One region of the Saccharicrinis fermentans DSM 9555 genome, then DNA from elsewhere that is predicted to be linked to it. Evidence: riboswitches for the same ligand, from Rfam matches in the RefSeq annotation. Region 1 holds a riboswitch; each other region holds the start of a gene.
The links. Region 1 has a riboswitch for cobalamin ahead of CYTFE_RS27810 (ABC transporter substrate-binding protein). Riboswitches for the same ligand answer to the same signal wherever they lie in the genome.
Positions count from the first base shown of each region.

Region 2: linked by a shared signal. The riboswitch ahead of CYTFE_RS0100715 (DUF6580 family putative transport protein) and the one ahead of CYTFE_RS27810 (ABC transporter substrate-binding protein) in region 1 are both predicted to bind cobalamin.
Region 3: linked by a shared signal. The riboswitch ahead of CYTFE_RS0121215 (TonB-dependent receptor) and the one ahead of CYTFE_RS27810 (ABC transporter substrate-binding protein) in region 1 are both predicted to bind cobalamin.
Region 4: linked by a shared signal. The riboswitch ahead of CYTFE_RS27530 (TonB-dependent receptor) and the one ahead of CYTFE_RS27810 (ABC transporter substrate-binding protein) in region 1 are both predicted to bind cobalamin.

Region 1 is NZ_KI912107.1:5,553,421-5,556,617, reverse strand. Features, by position in the region: gene CYTFE_RS0122810 (tetratricopeptide repeat protein) at 131-1,162, shown strand; gene CYTFE_RS0122805 (hypothetical protein) at 1,337-1,531, shown strand; cobalamin riboswitch at 1,656-1,858, shown strand; gene CYTFE_RS27810 (ABC transporter substrate-binding protein) at 1,889-3,025, shown strand; gene CYTFE_RS0122795 (iron ABC transporter permease) at 3,032-3,197, shown strand, end outside.
Region 2 is NZ_KI912107.1:142,403-145,599, forward strand. Features, by position in the region: gene CYTFE_RS0100710 (DUF4465 domain-containing protein) at 1-929, opposite strand, end outside; gene CYTFE_RS0100715 (DUF6580 family putative transport protein) at 1,022-1,591, opposite strand; cobalamin riboswitch at 1,701-1,915, opposite strand; cobalamin riboswitch at 2,059-2,242, shown strand; gene nrdD (anaerobic ribonucleoside-triphosphate reductase) at 2,201-2,437, shown strand; gene CYTFE_RS31750 (radical SAM protein) at 2,445-2,753, shown strand; gene CYTFE_RS24365 (sulfatase family protein) at 3,172-3,197, opposite strand, start outside.
Region 3 is NZ_KI912107.1:5,145,072-5,148,268, forward strand. Features, by position in the region: gene CYTFE_RS0121215 (TonB-dependent receptor) at 1-1,456, opposite strand, end outside; cobalamin riboswitch at 1,596-1,811, opposite strand; gene cbiD (cobalt-precorrin-5B (C(1))-methyltransferase CbiD) at 1,947-3,197, shown strand, end outside.
Region 4 is NZ_KI912107.1:5,123,666-5,126,862, forward strand. Features, by position in the region: gene selD (selenide, water dikinase SelD) at 1-396, shown strand, start outside; gene CYTFE_RS0121130 (YwbE family protein) at 479-673, opposite strand; cobalamin riboswitch at 988-1,207, shown strand; gene CYTFE_RS27530 (TonB-dependent receptor) at 1,320-3,197, shown strand, end outside.

The DNA of each region.
Region 1 (3,197 bases):
TAACCCAGCGGAATACTCTTTGGTTGTTATCATATAGAAAATCAATCAACATGCCAAGGCACAACAACATTTATTGTTCTCAGTAAAAGCCAAGGCATCAGCAATGAGGCTTTTGCTAATTTTTAAACTTATGAATGCTAAATTAATCATTACGATATTGCTATGTATGTGGCTGGCTCCTTCATTGGCAGGTGCCCAAAATTCTGATTTTGAAACCATCGTATCCAGAGGTATGACAGACTATCACAACGGCAAATACGAAAATGCGCTGTCCTGGTATAAACAGGCCTATCAGATGAACCGTAACTCCGAGTTGGTTTGTTACCAGATAGCGGCCACTTATCTAACATTGCAAGACTATGAATCAGCCGCAATTTACAGCAGCAAACTACTAAAGAAAGATGGTGAATATAGCAAAGATGCTTATTTAATCAATGCCTCAGCATGGGAGAATCTGGGCAGAACGAAAAAAGCCAGAAAGATCTATCGCGAAGCCCTAAAAAAGCACCCATCCAACTACCTTTTACACTACAACCTAGCATTATCCTGCTTTAACAATCACCAGATGGAAGAAGCAATGGAGCATACCATCTCTGCCATTGAGATATACCCAGCACACGCCAGCAGCCACCTTTTATTGGCATATACCATGTTCGATATGGGAGAACGTGTACAGAGCATGCTGCCTTTGTATTATTTTTTACTACTGGAACAAGACAGCGACCGTAGCTCTACGGCCTATGACATGCTGGAATCATTATGGAACCAAGGCGTTCGTGTGAAAGGACAACGAGATATTCAACTGATTAAAGCCGGATTTAATTATGGCGAGTTTGCCAATGCAGAATTAGCTGTAAGCATGATTCAACCATCTGATTTTTCGGAAGACCATGCAAAATCAAAAGTTAAAAATAAACTATTAAATAAATTCGTTAGCAACAGCACAACTCTCTTCAAAGTACTGGAAGAATCAGCTGTTGATAAAGACGGGTTCTGGTGGGATTTTTATGTCAACTTCTTTTCTAAATTACACAGAAATGAGTTAGATGAAGCTTTTAGCTATTACATCAGTGGCTGCCGTTTTAACCAGGATGTATTATTGTGGATGTCAGAAAACAACCAGGAGTTTCAAGAGTTCTCTTCATGGATGGAGGCGCAATAGCTCGAACTCCTTTCTCCATTAAAACATCCCAATACTCATAAGAAAAGAGCAATCCATCCAACAATATCTTTAATCCATAAAACCAAATAAACTTTATACAACAATTTTGAATCAAATTAGCACTCTGCTCGTATCAATCATAAGCATTTAAAAACTAGTAAAAAAAATAGAATTATGAGCAAGATTAAAACAAAACACTTTCAATACACCGGAGTAGATGATTTTGATAAGGCCATTGATTTGCAAATCAACGACTTTATTGATGATAATAATGTTGGACCGGACAATGTTGTTGATATAAAATATTCTGCACACTCAAGTCAGGAAGTGAATACCTACTCGGCTTTACTTGTGTATATCGAGAAATAATTTTTGCCCACCAAAATATAAGGGGTCGTTACCAAAGGTGGCGACCCTTTTTTTGTGTGTTTTTTTAATGTATTTTTGCCACCATCTATTTGAAGCATTGTTACTATTATATAGTGACTACAGCACAAAATGGAGGTAGTGTGGTATTGCACATAGCATTATAAAAGGGAATCCTGTAAGCTTCAGTTTAGGAGGGAGTCAGGAACTGTGCCCGCAGCCGTATTCTGCCCAGACTATGGGTGAGCGTTCCATCACTGTCTGCCAATAGGCAGATGGGAAGATGCTCCAAAAGAAAGTCGGAAAACCTGCCACAAAAATAATTATAAATAATCGTTTAACTTTCGGGAAATTAAAGTGATGACAGTAAAAAAAAATGGATGGTTAGTGGTGCTTGTACTAGCACTGATGGCCTGTAACCAAAAGCAAAGCAGTAAAAAAATCGGTCAGGACAAACTAAAGGCTGACACCATCTATCAGCCCAAGTATGCCAACCGTTTTTCCATCAAATACTTTAAAGATCATAAAAAAATAGAGGTACGTCATCCTTGGGACGACAATGCTGAACCCCTCATTACATTGCTATCCGACAATGAACAATTCTTAAAAGATCACCCTTCTGCCATCAAAATACCGGTGGAGAAATGGATTTCAGTAGCCTCTACCCAGATATGCTATGCCAATGAACTTCAAGTTTTGGATCAACTGGTTGGCATGGCGGAACCTCAGTATGTAAGTAATCCAAAAGTAAAACAAGGTTTAAAAGAAGGTAATATACGCAATATAGGAACTGCCTTTGCCCCTGACTTAGAATTACTGCTAGCCCTAAACCCCGATATGATGATGGTATCTCCTTTTAAAGAAGATTTTTATGACCCCATACGGAGTGCAGGCATTAAAATCACCACCAACAGCAGCTACCTTGAAAATACACCCTTGGGAAGAGTGGAGTGGTTGGTATATGTGGCGGCCTTTTTTAATAAGGAAGAGGAAGCTATTGTAAAAGTAAATGAAATTGCACAACGGTACCATAAGGTAAAGACCATCGCCACCAGTTCAAAGAACAAACCCAGTGTATTTCTAGGCAAAGTGTACCAAGGTGTTTGGTATACAGCGGCTGCTGAGAGCTATAATGCCAACTTTTTAAATGATGCTGGCGTTCATTATGTTTTTAAGGATAGACATGGAACCGGTTCGCATAGCTATGACTTTGAAACTGTATATGAAGCTGCCGGACAATGCGATTACTGGTCCATCACTGTTAATTATGAAGAGGAGTATAGCTATTCACTGCTGAAGAATGAAGACAGTCGCTATGCCGATTTCAAAGCCTTCAAAGATAAAAACATAGTCTTTTCTAATACAAATCATTCGATGTTATACGAAAAGGGCTTACTGGAACCGGATGTTGTCTTATCTGATCTGGTAAAGTTATTTCACCCTACACTTATGCAGGATCACAAATTGGTATATTATAAAAAATTATCAAAAGAATAATCCAGTATGCAATATAAACACGCAAAAGGGAGAAAACATTATGCATTTTTGGTGTTGACCATATTGCTAATTGGGTTGTTTATTCTTAACATCTCTCTGGGATCGGTTTATATCCCATTTCAAACCGTAGTAAAATGGATGTTGGGCTTTCCTATCGATAACGAAATTTGGC
Region 2 (3,197 bases), 5.4 Mb from region 1:
GCACAAGTAGTACAACCAACTTTAATCTCATCTACACAAAGATACATAGGTGTATTGGGGCCGTATTGCCCTGCATCGCTGGTTGTAAGTTCAAACGCTAAAGAATCCACTGTTCCCAAACTTTGTAGGTTTACCCATTTCCAGTTATCAACAACATAAGCTGTCGAACCTGTATAATCAGCAAGGTAATAAGCCACTGTATCAGTTTGTGTACCGTTCAAAAAGCCTCTGATAGTTACATAATAGTAATCTCCATAATCAAAAGCATCAGCAAAACCATCACCACATTTAATTGATTTGTATGTGTATGCGTTTAAGGTTAGGAAAAGCCCACAGATAGAATCATCCTGACTTAAAGCTAGGCCACAATGTCTATATGCGAAGAAACCTTCGTTATATCCATCATACATAACAGCGTACATATCATCCTCCCTGCTTTTTGCACCATCTTTAGGCATTGCAGCAAACTGACTGTGGAAATTTGTACAGGTGGAATCACATGATGGGTCGCAATCAAAAGCCCGTGTATTACTTACAGTAAATCCATCCCAGTAAGGCATACTGCTCCAAGTAGTATCGGCATAGTGCATAAAAGTCAAACATTCTTCCTCATAATTCCAAAATCCTCTATTGGCAGCTATTTGGTCGTTGTATTCATAAGTATGATTCCATACCTTTGTATAGGTATATTTATCTATTAACGAATCTGTACTAATTTCAAAATCAGCAGTATAACAATCATCACAGCTACGTGATGCCGATTGAGATGTGCTGAGAGAAGCAGTTGGAGTAGATTTCTTACTTGCTGGTGATTCAGTAGTTTTGTTACCTTGTAATGCTTGTATAGCATATACATTTTCTGGCCTTTGTGCTAAAAGGCTCATAGAGCAACACAAGAATATTGCAACTAATAAGTACATTTGTTTCATAATGCAATTTTTAAATTATTATTAATTGTGTTATTACTGAGGGACGGCAGATAGTTTTGGCGAACGCTGCCGTTCCGTTTTTAAAATCTTTTTTAAATTGTCTTTAATTTTAATGTCGGTATTTTATATTGTGCAAATTCAAAGGAACCGAATAGGATCCCGCAATAAACTAAATCACCCATTAATGAATTTTTAAAGAATGGAATAGCCACAGTGTAGCATGTTAGTAAACCGCTAAAGTCTTTTGTGTACATTGTCTCGGAAGTCCACACCCCAAAATTTGAGATTAAAAAGAACAATAGTGATGCTGATAAAGAAGCTACAAGGATGTTTTGAGGTTTAATTGGTTTAAGAAGAAAGAAACCAAGCTCACCAATGATAATGAAAGCCAGGTATGTCCAATAAAATCCTGGATAGAAAAAGGTGAAACCATTGAAATACTGAGCGTAAATAGTGTTGTTTATGACTATATCGCTAAGCCACATGGATAAAACCGGGATAATAAGTGCAATGTGCTTTTTTGAAAAGTAGGCTGAACTAAACAGTGCCATAGCCGCTATGGGTGCAAAATTTGGAGGATGTGGTATTAATCTGCTAAAAGCTGCAAATAATACTAAAAGGGAAAGAACCCCAAAACGAATGTCAATTTTTTGTTTTTTCATCGTTACTGCAATTTTCGTTACCTATTAAGTTTTGATTTTGCAGCATACGATGAGAAAGGAAGGCCAAGGAAACATCGTTCTGATTAGCTATCTGTTCTCCGCAGACTGCAAAATCTATGTTATACTGGCAGGTCTTCTGACTTATCTCACTTTAGGTTCCTTCTCATCCGCCAACTGGCGGGCAATGGAATAATACCTAAAGCTGTTTTGAGAATTACAGCAGCGGGAACTGTTGTCGAATTACACGACATTCCCTTTTAATTTCTATTTCAATTAAACTGATTGTTAAATTGAAATTTGAAAACCAATGATGCGACAAATATACTTTACAAATAATGATTCTCAGCTAAAAAAATGAAAAATAGTTTTAAACAATCTGTAACCCAGAGGAAATGGGAGCTAGAGTATTAGATATTTTTTTTCTATTGATAACGAAAATATTGAAGACTCTTTATTTTGAAGTAAACTTGCACAGTCACTTATTGGTTTCTTAACACATCTTTTTTTTGTGTTTGGATGAAAAGGGAATCTTGTTAAAATCAGGAGCTGTCCCCGCAGCTGTAAGTCTATTTACGTTTTGGTAATCAAAAAAGTCATTGTCCCGATATAATTGTAGCTAATGAGCAAACTTACCCAAAAGGAGGTCAACCATACTATACAAATTCAACCCAATTGCCTGTAAATTATACTGATGATTTATTTGAGGCTTTACGTATTCAATATTCATTGCAAACCAAATATACCGGAGGTACTGTTTTTCATACTTCCTTAGGCGAAAGCCAACTGCCAACAAGTTCGGTAAAGCAGTTAATTAAAAAAGTGACAGCAAACTATAAGCTTCCATAAACAAAGCTTGATAGATTACCCAGGTAATATATCGGCAGTAATATTTACTTGTGGCTGCAATTTTAGTTGTAATTATTGTCACAATCCTCAATTAATAGATTCTGATCTAAAAGACCATTCAAATGAGTTAAGCGAAGAAGTGATTTTGGAATGGATTAGCCAAAATAGCAAAATGCTTGATGCTGTTGTTGTAACTGGGGGTGAGCCAACGTTACATAGTATGTTACCCAGTTTCATTCAGAAGATTAAGCAATTAAGGATTAAAGCGAAAATGCCAGCAGATTTAAACCTGTTTTTAAGGCTCCCGCTAGGCTAATGGCCTAGCGGCAGTCTACTCCTTTAGCTTTGTATTGGACAATCAGATTAAAATAACTTAGTTTTGAATTAACCGAAAAGAGTAAAAGTGAACTAAGGTCTACTCCAGTTTTTTAGGACTATCAATCAAATTAGTCTTTTACTCTTTCATTGAAATGAACCAGTTAGAATCTTAGGTTTTCAGGCTTATTAAAGGAGTTGTTCGGCTCCTTTTATACAGGTTCGATGCCTGTGTAAAAGGAAAAGGTATGCCTTAAATAAAGCATACCTTAATGCAAAGAAATCTTCGGTATAATAATCACCATCGGTCGCTGTTCGGCAAGAATAAAGTTAGAAATTAATTCTTTAAAAATGTTTGTTTAAGTCTTAGAATTCGATTGTATGTAGGGCTATATCTATTCTTAAATTTGAAAGCTAAATTACCATTTATAAGGTACAGTTCCTG
Region 3 (3,197 bases), 410 kb from region 1:
TGGCTGAAACCTTGGGTGTTGCCGAAGTGCCTGTGATATTATGTGATAGTAAACGTAATCCCGCAACCAAGACGGTTTTTTTAGTTAGCTTTATTTCATCCTGACAATAAATAGATGCAGTATGGGCTGATACCGTGGGTTTTGTTAATCGGTATTTGGCTTCAAGCTTATCGCTCATCAGTTCAGCACCCATACTTAATTTGTTCTTTGAGTTCATATGTACAACAGTTTTAAACTGTGCATTTATGATTCTTTGTGCCGAATTTCTAAAACGATCGCCAGGATAATAGGTCACCTTAATTAGATCGTCATTTGTGATGTATGTCTCATTATATTTGTATGGATATTCGTTGTAATACAAGTAATTTCCATAATCAATATTCAGCTCCATATAGTTTTTGTTTTTTAACTTATAGTATACACCCAATGCTGCATTTTGATTGTTGTAATAATAGTTATGCATTCGTCCTTTAAATGGAAAGTAAAGCGTTTTTTCGTACCAAGAAGCGTGCGTATGTATTTGTAGTTTTTTTGAAAAATGGTAATCAAAATTTTGGGTGATGGTATAACCACGTGATTTGTTTACTGGTTTATCATATGTGCGAACTAAAAAAGGTAGGTTGTGATTGCTTTCCCAAGATGGATTATATTTCATGTTATTGAGCTGCCAACCATCGATTTGTTGATAGGAGAACGTTGTTTTTGAAGAAAGTGCTCCTTTGTTGTAGGAGAAGGCGTTGAATTGTTTGAAATCACCATACTCTCCCATTCGCGTGTTGTTAGAGATGGTAGTTTTCTTCTTTTCTTTTTTTGTAATGATATTGATTACCCCGGCAATGGCATCGGATCCATATAGGGTTGAAGATGCCCCTTTGACAATTTCAATTTGTTCAATATCATCTGTGCTGATTCTACTAAGGTCGGTATATCCTCCAACTCCACCAGTGAGCCTTTTGCCATTTAGAAGGATGAGTACATAATCTGCGCCCAGTCCGTTAATTTTTATATTTGTACCCATGGAGCTGGATGTGAAATCAACCGAGGATGAGATGCCGGATATAATATCTTCCATATTTCGCCCTGCTATTTCCTGAATATCTTTCTGGGTGATGATTTCCGTTTGTACCGGTACATCATCTACTCTATGTTGTGTTCCCGTTCCGGTGACAACAATGGGGTTCATCTTATAGGAGGAAGGGCTTAGGGTGATGTCAATATGGTTGATGCCTTTATTCACATGAACCGTGGTGCAAAATTTTTCATATCCTATATGCGAAACGCACAAATTGTATGTTCCTGTAGAAGAAGGGTGAAGTTTATACGAGCCATCTTTTTTAGTAATGGTGGCTGTGTTATACAGACTGTCGATATATACATTGGCAAAGGGTAAGACCTCCTGGGTGCCGCTACAGCTTACGTTCCCCTCGAGGATAATATTTTGTGCATATGTTGTCATGCATATGAATAACGTAACAACGCTCAGTATGTTTTTATACATAGATAACGGTTCTATGCAACCAGAAAAGTAGCTCGTAAAAGCAAGTGTACAAATAAAACACAGAACAATTTTAACCTCTTTTCCCGGAAGCTTAAAATAAAAAGTTATTGCAATGGCAGGTTTCCTGACTTGTCCTTCTTTGTAACCTTCCCATTCGATTTTTGTCGAACAGTGGTGTAGATACAAAAGATTTTAATTGTTGTTGCAATTAAAACCCGGACTTACAGTAGCGGGTACTGTTCCGGATTTTCACCGGATTCCCTCTCTTATCTCAACTGTAGAAGAGATAATCACCATTATTTTGCGACAAATATATAAAAAATTTATTTAGGTAAATAGATTGCGCAAATAAGTTTTATGATAACATGAGGGTTTTTAATTATCTATGAATTTTTACTTTTGTCTTTTCAGGGCTTAGATAAAACAGTGAAAATTTAAGAAAAGGATTATGGTATTGGTTTTTGGAGGAACAACAGAAGGGATGATAGTTGCAGAACTGTTTGATCAGATAGGACAAGCATATTTTTATTCTACAAAGTCAGATGTGCATCAACAAATTAAAGGGAAAAGGATATTTGGAGCTATGAATCAGGAGGCTCTGAATACTTTTTGTGAAGAAAACAATATTCGATTGATAATTGATGCTGCCCATCCCTTTGCGAAGGAATTGCATCACAACATAGGTTGCGTTGCTGCGGCTAGGCAGATAGAGGTGATTCGTTATGAGCGGCAGTATTCTTCGTTTGCTTCTCCCTTGTTGCGGTATTTTGATTCGTATGAGGAGATGAATAATGCCTTATTGAATAGTACGTATGAAAATATATTGGCCTTAACGGGGGTGCAGACGATCGAACGCTTTAAGTCGGTCGGAGAGAGTAAGCGGCTTTATTTTAGGATCTTAGATACGGCTTTGAGCAGGGAGAAAGCCAAGGCATCGGGTATTCCTTCTCATTATATTATACCCATGAAACCGGAAGGAGATAAGGATGGTTTGGTTGCTCTATCTAAAGAGCTGCATGCCGAACTTCTTATGAGTAAAGAGAGTGGAGAGTCGGGTTTTTTTGAGGCCAAGGTACAGGCTGCTTGTCAGTTGAATATACCGCTATGGGTGGTGCGTAGACCAGCTTTACCGCAATTTAAACAGGTAGCGAATAATCCGAAGGGATTTTTACAGTTGTTTTATGAGTTAAAAAAATCAGCATTAAAAGAAGAAGGAGTCTTAAGAAGAGGTTTTACAACCGGCACCTGTGTTGCGGCATGTGCCAAAGCCTGTTGTATCGCATTGATGGAAGGAGCGTTTCCTGCCTGGGTAGAGGTGGTTTTGCCGGGAGGAGAGAAAGTGAGACTGGTGATTTTTTCGCAGGAACTAAGTGAAAAATCGGCAGCTTGTGTCGTGGTGAAGGATGCAGGTGATGATGCCGACGTTACACATGCCAAAGAGATTGGTTGTGAGCTATCCATCAGTGATATTGTGGGTATTCATTTTCAGAGGGGTAAAGGTGTTGGTGAAGTCACTTTGCCTGGTTTGCAAGTGCAAGTTGGTGAGCCGGCGATCAATCCAGTTCCTCGTAAAATGATTACGGACATGCTAAGTCAGATGATAGAGGAATATCGTTTAGCACATGGTTTTGCTGTTAAGCCCTTTGTGCCGGAAGGGGAAGAGCTGGCCAAACAAACCTTTAACTCGCGTGTTGGTGTG
Region 4 (3,197 bases), 430 kb from region 1:
GATTTGTCCAGAATTTCAGGGGTAAAAGCCATGACGGATGTTACTGGTTTTGGTTTGTTGGGTCATCTGCGTGAGATGTGTGAAGGGAGTAAGTTGACCGCGTATATCAAGCATGAAAATATACCTCGATTTGATATGTTAGACGAATATATTGCGCAGGACTGTATCCCCGGAGGTACCCATCGAAATTGGGACAGCTTTGGAGATAAGATTAATTTGGCCGATTTGCGTTTGAAAAGTTTGCTTTGTGATCCACAAACAAGTGGTGGATTATTGATTGCCGTTGAGCCAGCGTCATGCAGAGATGTAGAGGAACTGCTTAAAAAATATGATGTGGAAGCCAAAAGCTTTGGAGAGTTGAAAGCTCAAGCAGAAAAATGGGTAGTGGTAAGCTAAGTTAACTTCGTGTTTTACCATATAAAAACTCCCGTTTAACTTTGGTTGAACGGGAGTTTGTATCTTTCAAAATAAGAAAGTATTAAAGCTTTATGAGCTTAACTCTTCCGACCTGACCGCTTTTTAATTTGCATTCAATTCCTTTCAGGTGAAAGGGTGCTTCATCAATAACATCCTGAACAACACCGTGTGTTAAATGTCCTGAGCGCTCATCTTGTTTCTGAAGAATCGCTACTTTTGTTCCCTTCTTAATGTTTTTTCTTTCTCTTCCGTCCATTAATCTGTCACTTATAAATATATAATCGTTATTCTATTTTGATGTGCTTTTATTAAAGTTAATTCGTCAAAGCGAAGTGCCTATTATAGTTGTGTTTTGTTGTGAAAAATGGCCTACAAATTTATTACAATAGTGTAATATAAGCAAATGTTAGTTCAGTGTTAAGCGTATTTTAACTTTTTTTTACCAATGGACAGGTGTAGTCTGAAAACAAAAGTTCTTTTGTTTTTTATTTAGTTAGCTCTTCAACCTTGGGTGTTCAGTAATCATTTATTATTAAGTCTCTGTTTATTGCAATAGTAAATTAATTACTTAATTTTGCGGCCGTAAATGGTTCTTTTAGTTGTATGAACATACAATTGGATTAAAAGGGAATGCAGTGAAAATCTGCAACAGTTCCCGCTGCTGTAAGTCCACCTCCGGTATTCCGGAAACAAGGGGTTTTTAAACTTCTGCCACTGTTTGTCATCAGATGAATGGGAAGGCATAAAAACCTGGACAAGTCAGAAGACCTGCCATTACTTAATATTTTAAACATTTTGCTTCCGGGAAAGAAGTTATTGTTTTGAGCAGTTTTTCATTGTTCTTACATTATTCTCTTGATTTACGGAATTGCAAAGTGAAGTTGTTATTTTAAACTTTTACTATGCAAAGGATTATTAATGTAGCTGTTATGCTATTGCTTACAGCATTTATTGCGCATGCGCAGGAGGCTGAGCTAAAAGGAGTGGTCATCCTCAAAAACAACCAGCAGCCCTTACCGGGTGCCAACGTTTATTTTTCTGGGACAACAACAGGTACGGCCACAAACAACAAAGGGGTGTATCAATTAAAGAAGTTAAAGCCAGGGGTCTATGACTTAAGTGTTTCATTTTCTGGATTTAAGAAGGTGAAAAAAAGTGTGTCTCTCCAGAAGGGGGAGAATGTTGTGAATATTGAAATGGTTGAGTCGGACCATAGCTTGGGCGAGATTGTGGTGACTGGTACAGGAACGGCTCATCATTTAAAAACGGCTCCTGTACCCACCGAACTTATTAGTAAAAAGGCTATTGCCAATGCAGGGGCATCTGATTTTAACGATTTGATGCTCAATATAAGCCCATCCTTCGAGTTTAACCCCGGAACAATGGGCTCTTTTATGTCAATCAATGGTTTAGGCAATGATTTTATATTGGTTTTGATTGATGGTAAACGTATGTACGGAGATATTGGAGGACAGAATGATTTGAGTCGCATTAACCCTGATGATGTTGAACGCATTGAAATATTAAAAGGGGCAGCTTCTTTGCTGTATGGCTCTGATGCCATTGCAGGGGTGATTAATATCATTACCAAAAAATCGAAGCAAAAACTGAATGTGTCCAATACCACCCGTATTCGTGATTATGCTACGATCCAACAAAGTAATACGGTTGATTTAAATTTTGGAAAAATATCGTGGAATGGAAATTTTAATCATAAAAGCAGTAATGGTTGGCAATTGAGTCCATACGAATTGGATGGAAATGACTTGGTGGAAACCGAGGCAAAGGCTCAAAATAAATATACAGATCATACCTTTAGTCAGGTGTTAACCTTTCGTGCCAGCGATAAATGGGAGGTGTATGCTGGTCATTCAGTTTACGAAAAAGATATGTTCAGACCACAGTCAGTGGGTAAGTATGGATATTACTTTGATGATAAGACCTTTGAAATGGGAGCTAAGTATTTGTTGAATAGAAAGGATTATATTTCATTGGATTACAATTATGACCAATTCCGTTACTATTATAGGTATAACCAAGATTACAAAGATTATTCCGATGGTGATAAGTCTATTAATAATGATCAGCGTTTGAATAATATACGCTTAAAGTATGTGATGGCCATCTCTAAGAATAATAAGTTGACCCTAGGAGAGGATTATACTGAAGAAAAAATGGTGTCGGAGGATCGTTTGGAGGAGGGAGAAGCAGCAGCTCATACCATTGCTGTTTATGCACAGGATGAAATTACCTTGTTCAACCATTTGAATGTAGTGGCAGGTATTAGAGCCGTCAAGCATAAAGAGTTTGGAGGCGCATTTACACCTAAAGTATCTGTTCTTTATAAATTGAATAGTCTCAACTTTAGAGCTACTTATGGACAAGGATTTAAAGCTCCCACATTGAAAGAGTTGTATTATGCCTATGAAAAAGGAGGGACTTTATATATGGGTAATCAGGATTTGGATCCTCAGAGGTCACAGTTTTATTCCGCAGGCATTGAGCTCAATCACCATGTGATATCGGCCAGTTTAACGGCTTATGAGAATGAAGTGAATGACCTGATAGATTATAGGGATGTTGAATTGCTTGAGGGTGACGCTGAGAACGGAATCAGTAAACGACGCCAGCATTACAATGTGGATGAATCACGGTCGCGAGGCTTTGACTTTTTGATGAATGCGAAATTGGGGGCTGGCTTTACCTTGGGAGGTGGATATAGCTATGTGGATGCTAGAGATCTTAGTAATGATGAACGTCTGGATGGTGTGGCGCAGAAT